One region of the Psychrobacillus sp. FSL W7-1457 genome, then DNA from elsewhere that is predicted to be linked to it. Evidence: riboswitches for the same ligand, from Rfam matches in the RefSeq annotation. Region 1 holds a riboswitch; the other holds the start of a gene.

The links. Region 1 has a riboswitch for lysine ahead of NSQ95_RS13515 (Na+/H+ antiporter NhaC family protein). Riboswitches for the same ligand answer to the same signal wherever they lie in the genome.
Region 2: it holds a riboswitch for lysine, as region 1 does, so the genes downstream of both, NSQ95_RS19170 (transporter substrate-binding domain-containing protein) here and NSQ95_RS13515 (Na+/H+ antiporter NhaC family protein) in region 1, are expected to answer to the same signal.

The regions. Positions count from the first base shown of each region.
Region 1 is NZ_CP151993.1:2,751,342-2,757,312, reverse strand. It holds gene NSQ95_RS13530 (sulfite exporter TauE/SafE family protein) at 1-97, shown strand, start outside; gene NSQ95_RS13525 (bifunctional UDP-sugar hydrolase/5'-nucleotidase) at 130-1,509, shown strand; gene yunB (sporulation protein YunB) at 1,552-2,322, shown strand; lysine riboswitch at 2,373-2,556, shown strand; gene NSQ95_RS13515 (Na+/H+ antiporter NhaC family protein) at 2,645-4,216, shown strand; gene lipA (lipoyl synthase) at 4,286-5,233, shown strand; gene NSQ95_RS13505 (YutD family protein) at 5,255-5,596, shown strand; gene NSQ95_RS13500 (hypothetical protein) at 5,730-5,971, shown strand, end outside.
Region 2 is NZ_CP151993.1:3,885,549-3,891,519, reverse strand. It holds gene pgeF (peptidoglycan editing factor PgeF) at 1-628, opposite strand, end outside; gene safA (SafA/ExsA family spore coat assembly protein) at 932-1,537, shown strand; gene NSQ95_RS19175 (M23 family metallopeptidase) at 1,836-2,810, shown strand; lysine riboswitch at 2,946-3,128, shown strand; gene NSQ95_RS19170 (transporter substrate-binding domain-containing protein) at 3,256-4,092, shown strand; gene NSQ95_RS19165 (amino acid ABC transporter permease) at 4,197-4,958, shown strand; gene NSQ95_RS19160 (amino acid ABC transporter ATP-binding protein) at 4,976-5,710, shown strand; gene NSQ95_RS19155 (alpha/beta hydrolase) at 5,879-5,971, shown strand, end outside.

The DNA of each region.
Region 1 (5,971 bases):
GCTCAATAAAAAGCTAAACTCGGAAACACTTGTTACAGCACTTAGAATAGTACTGCTATTGCTAGGAATAAGATCTATTATAGATGGGCTATTTTAATAAAGGCGAGCGATAGCCCGTATAAAAAAGAGGTGAGAAAGCTGAGAGAGACCATTCATATTTATCATACAAATGATTTACATAGTCATTTAGAAAATTGGCCGTCTATCCATCACTTTCTCTCTGAAAGACGTAAAAAGCATGCAAGCGATTCCTCTCTGATATTAGATATCGGTGATCATGTGGATCGCTCGAATATATACACAGAGGGAACACTTGGGAAGGGGAACGTGAAGCTCTTAAATGAAGCCCGATATGATTATGCAACGATTGGAAACAATGAAGGAATCACATTGAGTCACGAAGAATTGGATTCATTATATGAACAGGCTAAATTCGAGGTCATAGTTTCCAATTTTACGGATTTGGAAGGGAATATCCCTAGGTGGGTGAAGCCTTATAAAATTCATCAGACGGCCTCTGGAATACGAATTGGGATTATAGCTGCTACTGCGGATTATAGTGTTTATTATGAAAAGCTTGGGTGGAGATTGCAGGATCCTCTTCCTAGACTGCAGGCAGTTGCTGATCAGATTTCTCCTCATGTCGATGTCCTTATTTGTATGTCTCATTTAGGAAAGTCTAAGGATGAAGAGCTATGTGAGCTGATACCGTCTCTGGACTTAATTTTAGGAGCACACACGCATCATTTGTTCGAGGAAGGGAAAATGGTTGGGAATACATTGCAGGCCGCTACAGGGAAATTTGGGATGTATGTGGGCTATGTGAGTCTTGAATATGACCATTCCATGAAAAGAGTTGTTTCTAAACAGGCTGTTGTCTACCCTACAGACGAGTTGCCAGTCCCTCAAAATGCAGGACACACGATGGAAAATTGGGAGCGAATCGGTAAAGAAAAGCTATCTTATCCTGTTTTTACAAGCAATTCCTTGTTAAAAAAAGAGTGGTTCAATGGGTCTGAGTTAGCGAATTTCTTTGGAAAGGCATTGCTAGCATACACGAATGCAGATTGTGCCATGTTTCCTGCAGGAATTTTCTTAAAGGATTTACCGGAGGGACCTGTCACTGCTTGGGATCTACATCAATGCCTGCCTCACCCCATTAATCCATGTATCGTTACATTAAGTGGAGCTGAGCTGCTAGAGGTGATGGAGCTTTCAAAAAACGAAAAATGGCCAAATTTAGAAGTGAAGGGTCTCGGATTTCGTGGTAAGTATTTAGGGGCTATTTTATTTGAACAGGTTGAACAAGATATGCATGGGCAGCTTTTGATTAAAGGTGAGCCATTAACGTTACATCAAACGTACCGGCTGGCGACGCTAGACATGTTTACTTTTGGATTTTTCTTTCCTTCTTTTAAGACCGCGAAGAAACAATATATTATGCCAGAAACTATACGGGACGTTATAAAATGGTATGGAATAAAGGAAGAGAATAAATGTAGGGCATAATAGACCTCCTCGTTACATAAAAGTAATGAGGAGGTTTTTTCGTTGTTTTATCGCAAAAAGAAGAAGCGTTTCATATTTTTTAGCACTCAACGCAAATTAGCCATCTTTTTAACATGCTTTTTATTGTCAGTGGCTTACGTATTTTATTATATAAATGCGCAACTGACTCCCACTTATTTACAATATGCTGAGGTGCAAACTAACAAGATTGCCTCTATGGTAATAAGTAAGGCGATTAACTCGCGTACAGCAAATGTTCTAGATGTAAACGATATTATTGAAGAGGTTCCTTCGGATAGCAAAAATATGGTTACAACCAAATTCAATACAGAAATTATTAACCGAGTGCTATCTGATACAAATAGTTTAGTACAATCCCATTTAGAACAGGCTGAACAAGGGAATTTATCAAGTCTTCCTTACTTGGATGATATTGAGTATGATAAGCAAACAATGGAAGACCAAGGTGGAGTCGTATTTTTTGTTCCGATGGGGCAAGCAACGAATATACCTTTGATCGGGAATTTAGGTCCAAAAATACCTATTCGATTCCACGTGATCGGAAACGTTCAGTCAAATGTGGTGCCTACTATTACCGAGTTCGGTATTAATAATGCGTATGTAGAAATTAGTATCCACATTAAGGTGAACGTACAAATCATCGTCCCGCTTGCTAGTAAAATGAGTGTAGTGGAACAGAATATACCAGTAGCCATGGGTCTAGTACAAGGGCAGGTTCCTCACATTTATACAGGTGGGGATGGGTCGGCTGCTCCATCGGTGGAGGTACCTATACCGTTACCGGAAGATTAAAAAAACTTCATTTTTCTTAAATTACTGTTAGAATAGATAAAAATGAATAATAAATAGGTAGAGGCCGCATTGCTTAATAGTATGTTACGGGAGGGTGACTCCAAGGATCGTAATAGAAAGGAAGTTTTGCCGAAACTAAGTATGTCTAGTCAAGGATGCTTAGTTGGGGTTATTTTGAACAAGAATAACACTGTCATGTATATGGGGACATATAGATGGGGAGCTACAAAAGTGAAACAAAGTGTTATAACTAAAATTTCATGTATAAGCCAACCTATAAAATACTATAGGTTGGCTTTTCTATTTTCAAGGAGGAACAGTTTTGGAGAATACAATTTTTTCGTTAGTGCCACCGCTATTGGCAATCATCATGGTTTTATTGACAAAAAGGGTCTTGTTATCGTTAGGAGCAGGTATTCTTTCTGCAGCCTTACTAGTAGAGGAATTTAGCCCTGTTGGATCTTTGTTAATGTTATGGAATTCCTTTAAAATCTCTTTTTGGGATGGGGGTTTAAATGTATATAACATATATATTTTATTGTTCATTCTCTTGTTAGGTGTAGTTACTGCTTTTGTCAGCCTGTCAGGAGGAAGCACAGCTTTCGCTAATTGGGCGATCAAGCGAATTAAAACGAAAAGAGGCTCTAAACTATTAACAGCCTTTTTAGGAATCATTATTTTTGTGGACGATTATTTTAATGCATTAGCAGTAGGGCAAATTGCAAGACCAATTACGGATTCGCATAAGGTTTCTCGTGCAAAGCTAGCCTATTTCATCGATTCTACATCAGCACCGATATGTGTAATCTCACCAGTTTCTAGCTGGGGAGCATTTTTGATAAGCCAGCTAGGTGTTATTTTCACAACACATGCTGTAACAGAATATACTCCGCTAGAAGCTTTTATCACAATGGCGCCTATGAACTTCTATGTAATAGCTACTTTGGCGATCGTATTCTTTACGGCTTGGACAGATTTTGATTTATTTGAGATGAAGAAGCATGAAAAGCGTGCGAAGGAAACAGGAGTATTATTTGATCCTAATAAAACTAATCCGGGAGATATGGATGGAGATTTTCCTGACAATCAGTATGGGAAAGTGATCGATTTATTACTTCCAATCATCTCTTTAGTAGTGGTGACGTTAGGGTTGATGTTCTGGACGGGCTATCAGTTGTCCGGAGGAAGTTTAGATATATTTGTCATCTTTGAAAATACAGATGTTCCTTTTTCATTATTTATAGCTGGATTGGTAGCAAGTATTTTAGCTTTCCTGTTATACGCTCGCCAATTCAAGGTTAACCCAAATGCTAACATGAGCTACGTGTGGAAGGCTTTACGTACAGGCATTCAATCTATGCTTCCTGCCATTTTGATTCTTGTATTCGCATGGGCATTATCTTACCTTATTACAGCCTTAGAAACAGGTGCATTCCTTGCAACGATTGTTACAGAAAATAATATCCCAGTAGGTATTATTCCAGTATTACTGTTTGTGCTGACTGCTTTTATGGCCTTTGCTACAGGTTCATCCTGGGGTTCGTTTGGTATCTTGCTTCCGATTGGTGCAAGCATTATTATGGCAATCGATCCTCAGCTATTGCTACCAGTATTAGCAGCAGTATTGGCAGGAGCAGTTTTCGGAGACCATTGTTCACCGATTTCGGACACTACGATCATGTCGGCTACGGGAGCTGGAGTTAATGTCATTGATCATGTGATGACACAGCTGCCTTATGCAATAACTAGTGCGATAATAGCTGCAATCGGATACTTAGTATTAGGATTGACAGGCTCTGTCATGATAGGATTAATAACAGTAGTAGGAATCCTCATTCTATTATTTGGGTTTTGGACCCTTAGTAATAAAAGTGGGAACAAGTATTCTATTTAGCTTTTTTAGAAGGTTGTTTGAATTCAAATAATATGGTACATTGACAACAGTGAAGTCAGATTATTTGAAATGGGGGATGGAATCGTGACATCATGTAAGCCACCAAAAGAACAACATGAGCGCAAGCCTGAATGGCTCAAAATAAAGCTAAATACGAATGAAGATTATAAAGGCTTAAAAAAATTAATGCGCGAAAACAATCTAAATACTGTGTGTGAAGAGGCAAGATGCCCTAATATTCATGAGTGCTGGGGATCTCGTCGTACTGCTACATTTATGATTCTTGGAGCAATTTGTACAAGAGCATGTCGCTTCTGTGCTGTAAAAACTGGCCTTCCAAATGAATTAGATTTAGCTGAGCCAGAACGTGTGGCAGATTCAGTTGTTATTATGAATCTTAAGCATGCGGTAGTGACGGCTGTAGCAAGGGATGACTTAAAAGATGGCGGCTCAGAGGTTTTTGCAGAAACGATCCGTGCAATTCGAAGAAAAAATCCTTTTACTACAATTGAAGTTCTTCCATCGGATATGGGGGGCATTGAGCAAAACATCCGTAACATTATGGATGCGAAGCCAGATATCCTGAATCATAATATTGAAACGGTACGTCGATTAACTCCTAGAGTTAGAGCACGTGCACAATATGACCGTTCTTTAGAATTATTAAAGCGTGCAAAGGAAATGCAACCAAGCATTCCTACAAAGTCTTCGTTAATGCTAGGTTTAGGGGAAACGTTTGAAGAAATCATTGAGGTTATGGATGATTTACGTGCAAATAACGTTGATATTATGACTATTGGTCAATATTTGCAGCCTACGAAAAAACATTTAAAGGTTCAAAAATATTATTCTCCAGCTGAGTTTGGAGAATTGCGTAAGATAGCAATGAGTAAGGGTTTTTCACATTGTGAGGCAGGCCCGCTTGTAAGAAGTAGCTATCATGCAGATGAGCAAGTTAATGCTGCTGCGAAGCAAAGACAGCAACAAGGTGAGGAATTACTAGCTGTTCAAGAGTAATAGCTAATGGATGGTGAATGTATGATAATAGCAGAAGGCTTCACTTATGAAGTAATAGAAGATTACCGTGATGCGTTTAAAGAGGAAGCTTTTTTGGAGCGTTACAGCGAAATTTTAACAAAGTACGATTATATTATGGGAGACTGGGGATATGGTCAGCTTCGCCTAAAAGGATTTTTCGAGGATCGTAACCAAAAGGCAACATTCGATACGAAAATTAGTACGATGAAGGATTATTTGTACGAGTATTGCAATTTTGGCTGTGCTTATTTCCTCGTTAAAAAAACAGGTGTAGCTCCAAAACCAGTTACTCTAGAGCTTGTAAAAGATAAAAAAGAAAACCTTGAGCAGGATCAGTTATGATCTAGCTCAAGGTTTTTTTCTAAGGCTTATAGGCTAGGGTTGGTTTTGTTTTGTGAAATGTTACACTTAAACTTAAGGTTCAGGTTAGTATAATAAGAAATGACGCTATACATAAAGAAAGTAGGTATTTCTAATGTATTTGAGAGACATAGGTCTAGATTTACCATATAAAAAAAATTATGAATATATCCTTGATATGATATCCAATCACAATTTAACTGAAGAAGAAGCAGTAAGATTAGATTTTGAAAAAAATTGGAAAGAAAATAAAGTTAAGTTTGGTGATGAAGTAAGATGTATTGCAGCATTATATTTGGATTTATTAGGAAATTTTAAGACAGAAAAAACAAAAAAAATAATGATTAGATGTGTAAA
Region 2 (5,971 bases), 1.1 Mb from region 1:
ACTGCTTTTGAACGGTCAATTGATTATCGATATGATATTTACCTGTTTCTTCTCTGTAATACATAAAGTCATCTGCATACCCTAGGTTCTTAAATTTTGTGTAGACATCTTCATCCACTTCAAACTTTTCTTGGCTTAGTGCAGTGCCTATTTGTACATGAAAGTCAGCTGGGTTGCATTGTTCGTGTGTTTTCAGATGCTCAAATAGTTGGCTTGTAATTTCCTTGATGGTTCCTTGCCAACCAGAGTGAATGACTCCAATAAGCCCATTAGTTTCATTATAAAAAATGACTGGTACGCAATCTGCTGTAAAACTGCATAACAATAGGTTTGGTTCAAATGTGTAAAGAGCGTCTGTGTCCTTAATAGCAGTTTCCAAAAGCGTTGCTCCATGCCCTTTATCAATCGCAGTAACTTTATAGAAATTTGCACTATGGGTTTGATTGGCACAAACGAAATTATCTAAACTGCAATTGATCTGGGCCGCTAATTTCTTGCGATTTTCTATTATGTGTAGTGGATTTTCACAGATGTGTAAGGCCATATTGTTCTCTTCCCAAGCAGTAGGGTCTTTCATAGTTGTTCCAGAGAGAAAACGTTCGTTGTTTAAATAATTTTTAATATTCATATAATCACCTGTTTTTAATATATCTTAAACACTCATTGTTGTATAGGACAGTAGACTTAACCTAACTTTTAAAAAAACGGAAAAATTATAAAAAGAATTTGTCTATAGAGGAATTTTCCTCCTTGAATATTTCAAAAGTGTTACCTTTGAACCAATTATTTTCCCCATACTATCAAGCTTTCTCTTTTATTTGTTTTTCTTTGTAATCTAACTGTAAAATTACATCCAATTATTAAGGGGTGATTTATAGGACTTTTTTATTTTACTATATTAATAGAGTAAAAAAAAGAAAGGAAGATTACCTTGTTTAGAACCAAATTAAAAGTTGCTGCAGTAGCAGTCGCAATTTCTTTATTATTACCACTAACTGCATTTGCAGCTAATACCTATACCGTTGTATCAGGAGATTCTCTATGGAAAATAGCAGTAAAAACACAAACTGGAGTTTCAGAATTAATTGAGAAAAATCCTCAGTTAGAAAATCCAAATCTTATTTATCCAGGACAAAAAATAAATGTTCCTACAAAAGATTCTTATAACATTGAACAAGATGTAATTAAACTGGTAAATGTTGAAAGAGCAAATGCTGGCCTGTCTCCATTAAGCTATGACTGGGAGCTAGGAAGAGTGGCACAATATAAATCACAAGATATGCACGATCAAAAATATTTTAGCCATACAAGTCCTGTTTATGGAACTCCATTTACAATGATGAAGAATTTTGGAATTAGCTATAAATCAGCAGGAGAAAATATCGCACAAGGTCAAACGACTGCGAAAGCAGTAGTTAACGCTTGGATGAATAGTGAAGGACATAGAGCCAATATCTTAAACAAAAACTATACTCATATTGGGGTAGGTTACGTGAAAGACGGAAACTATTGGACTCAAATGTTTATACAAAAATAATTGATTTAGGGTGGGAATGACTACGCAAGATTGTCATTTCCACTCTTTTAGTTTAAGGCCTATGTCTACCCTTCAAAGTGTAGATGTAGGCTATTCTCAATTTCTATTTATGTTCCATGTGAAACTTTTCCTTCGATATCAACAATACAAAAAAGAAATAAATAAAATCAACAAAAGGAAACGGAGAATCTACACCCTCGTTTCCTTTTACTTTTCATATTAAGTGAAACCTTAGTTAACTTTTTCCGTATTACATGATAAATACTGACAGTGTTATAAATTGGAGGTAAACAGAGCCATGAATGTAGAGGAATTTATAACTCCAGAAAGGTTTGGAGAAGTATTCTTATATGGAAACCATGAAGAAATTTATAACCAATGCGTTAAAGAATTTAAAGAGCTAGTATCACTGGACCAATTTACTGATTTAGCCATTTCCTTTAATCACGGTGTTGAAAGCTACCAAATGTATAAAAAGATCGAAATGGGTTATTCAACTCAGTATTTATGGTTAGATAACAATAAGGAGAGAATAGTTAGTGTAACCTTTGATACGGCTAACTACATCCAGGGCATAGTATTAAAACCTTATGTAACCTTCCCTAAAAGCGATCAACGTTACACCAAAAATAAATATATAATGCCTATTAAAGAAGAATGGCTTGTTTTCTGGGGTGGGACGAATGAATTTCTTAATTATCATTACGTTTATGAATCTCAGCGCTATGCATATGATTTAGTGAGGATGAAGGATGGTCAGACGTATAAGGATAGATTACTCAATGAAAGTTACTATGCTTTTGATAAAGAGGTAGTTGCGCCAGCAGACGGTAAGGTAGTAAAGGTTATGAATAATATTGTAGATAATATTCCCGGAGAAATGAATGAAAAAGAACCAGCCGGAAACTATGTCATTTTGGAGCATAAAAATAGAGAATATAGCTTGCTTGCGCATTTTAAACAATATTCTATAGTAGTAAAAGAAGGAGACGCGGTGAAGCAGGGACAAACAATTGGCCTTTGTGGAAATTCTGGAAACTCCTCTGAGCCTCATATACATTTTCAGGTGATGGATTCGTCTGATTATGTGAACTGCCATTCTATACGTATAAGTTTCAATGATGGGATTGAGCCAATTCAAGGCGATACAGTAACGACATACAAACCGAACGAAAAGTCAAAAATGGATGTCTTTGATAAAGTGGAAAATACATTTACTTTAGCAGATTTTTTCTTATTTATTCCCCGTATTATTGGTTCATTTTTTAAATAAGACTGTTCGTTTCTATTTAGAATAATGAAGTTTTAAAAATAGTAATATTTTGATTAATCAATAGAATGTTTGTTGACAGATGAAAATCTCTATTGTAGACTATGAACAACTAATTGAATATAACCTCGCTTTTATAAGTGAGGTAGAGGCGCGATATTTAACAGTCCTTAGAGGAGCTTGAGATGCTTAGATACTAAGGAGAAGGAAATGTCGCCGAAGCTTGTAATAAACTCATTATTACATGCTGGGTCTGCAGTGAAGAATTGCAGGACTGTCCGTTATAAACGTCCCGGTTTATAATGGTGTGCTATCTCATGGGGAAAAGTAGAGGATTTAGGGCAACCATACATTATGACCTGAGTCTACCTCAAGTCTTTTTTTGTACAGTTGTCCTTTTTGTATGGTTGCATACATATAATAACTTTAAAAAAGGAGATTACTAGAGATGAAAAAGAGACTATTTACATTAACATTTTTACTATCCATTTTTTTATTGCTTGCTGCTTGTGGAACTAAAGAGGAAGAAAGCAGTGGATCAGCATCTGCTCAAGATACATTTACTGTAGGACTTGAGGCAGGATATGCCCCCTTCAACTGGACTCAAATGGACGACAAAAACGGTGGAGTAAAATTGGACGGTAACGCAGAGTATGCTGGTGGATACGATGTAGAAATTGCTAAAAAAATTGCAGAAGGCTTAGGTAAAGAACTGGTAATCGTTAAAACCGAATGGGACGGTCTAGTTCCAGCTTTAACTTCGGGTAAGATTGATGCAATTATTGCTGGAATGTCACCAACAGCAGAGCGTAAAAAAACAATCGATTTCTCTGAAAACTATTATACTTCCAACTTTGTTATGGTTGTAAAAAAGGGCGGAAAATTTGAGGGTGCCACTTCCATTCAAGACTTTAATGGAGCAAAAGTCACAGGCCAATTAAATACTTCTCACTACGGAGTGATAGACCAAATTAAAGGTGTAAAAAAACAGCCTGCATCAGATAACTTTCCAGCAATGCGTGTAGCACTGGAATCTGGTATGATCGACGGTTATGTATCTGAACGTCCAGAAGGAATTAGTGCTTCCTCTGCAAATGACAACTTCAGCATGGTTGAATTCGAAGAAGGATTTGTTGCAGATGAAGAAGAAACAGCTGTTGCAGTAGGATTGAAAAAAGGTAGCGATTTAACAGATAAAATAAATGAAATATTAGCAGGAATTTCAGAAGAAGAGCGTCAAGAAATTATGGATAATGCTATTTCCAATCAACCAGCTGCAGAATAAGTATACTAACGGCTGCTAATAAAAGCAGCCGTTTCATTTTTTAAAGTACTTACGCAATTGGTTAGTGGATGTTCGAGGCAACAGAAAGTGTAAGGAGGAAGACAATGAGTTTAGAATGGATTATCTCCATTATCACCAATAACTGGCCGATGTTTTTGCGTGGAGCAGGAGTAACCCTGTTGATTTCTATTATAGGAACTATTGTAGGAGCAATCATTGGATTATTAGCAGGCGTTATTAGGACCATCCCACTACCTGAAAAGAGGGTAAGTAGATATTTTTTAAAGCTGGTTAATCTTATTCTGTCCATCTATATAGAATTCTTCCGAGGGACACCAATGATCGTCCAAGCTATGGTCATCTTTTATGGATCATCACTGGCCTTTGGGTTAGATATGGATCGTTTACTAGCAGCAATTTTTATTGTATCTATTAATACGGGAGCGTATATGGCTGAAATTGTTCGGGGGGGAGTCATTTCAATTGATAAGGGACAATTTGAGGCATCACAAGCGATAGGGATGAATCACATTCAAACTATGCTATATGTTGTGTTACCCCAGGTTATCCGTAACATACTTCCAGCAACGGGCAACCAATTCATCATTAATATTAAAGATACCTCTGTTTTAAATGTGATAGGGGTAACGGAATTATACTTCCAAACGAAGTCTGTAGCTGGAAACAATTTCAGATATTTTGAGTCATTCTTTGTAGCTTGTATTTTATACTTCATCATGACGTTTGCGGTTACATTAATTTTACGACATTTTGAAAAGAAACTAGATGGACCCGAAAATTACACTGTCATTGGTCAGCCTATGCAAATGGCTGTACTGCCAAAAGGTCCTTATGAAAACAAGTAAACAAAGGAGGAGCAAATATGGAACACGTAATTGATATTCAACATCTAAGCAAATCCTTTGGAGCACATGCAGTTTTAAAAGATATAAATTTCTCTGTAAAAAAAGGTGAGGTTGTATGTATCATAGGCTCTTCAGGATCGGGCAAATCAACACTTCTGCGATGTGTTAATTTATTGGAAAAGCCTAGTGGGGGACAAATTATTTATAAAGGAAATAATATTTTAGATAATAAGCATGATATCAATTCCTATAGGACAAAGCTTGGTATGGTATTTCAGCAGTTTAATTTGTTTAATAATCATAATGTATTAAGCAACTGTTCAGTTGGACAGGTAAAGGTATTAAAACGTTCTAAGGAAGAAGCCGAAAAAGTTGCGATGAAATATTTAAAGGTGGTAGGCATGGATGGCTACGTCAATGCTAAGCCAAAGCAATTGTCTGGTGGACAAAAGCAGAGAGTAGCTATTGCACGAGCTTTGTCTATGGATCCTGATGTAATGCTGTTTGATGAGCCTACATCTGCACTTGATCCAGAAATGGTCGGTGAGGTATTAAAAGTTATGAAAGAGCTTGCGAATACTGGCCTGACCATGTTGATTGTTACGCATGAAATGGAATTTGCCAAGGAAGTCTCTGATCGTATAGTCTTCATGGACAAAGGAGTCATTGCAGAGGAAGGACCTCCAGACCAAATATTTAACCATCCTTTACAGGATCGAACGAGGGAATTTTTAAAAAGAACAAGGAAGTAGACTCTAGGATGTTAGTAGCATTTCATTCTTTTACCTAGAATAAAATTCAATAAAATAGTATATTGGTAATATATACATTGGTTAAATTATCAAATCTATGTAAGGCTTCCCTTTCAAAAGAAAAGGAAGCCTTTTATATAAGGTATGAAATAAACTAGAGGTGTTCCTATGAGTGAAGTATTAAAACGTAATAATGTAAAAGTAATTGGAAATAAGGAAAAAGTAATCATGTTTGCGCATGGCTTTGGATGTGACCAAACG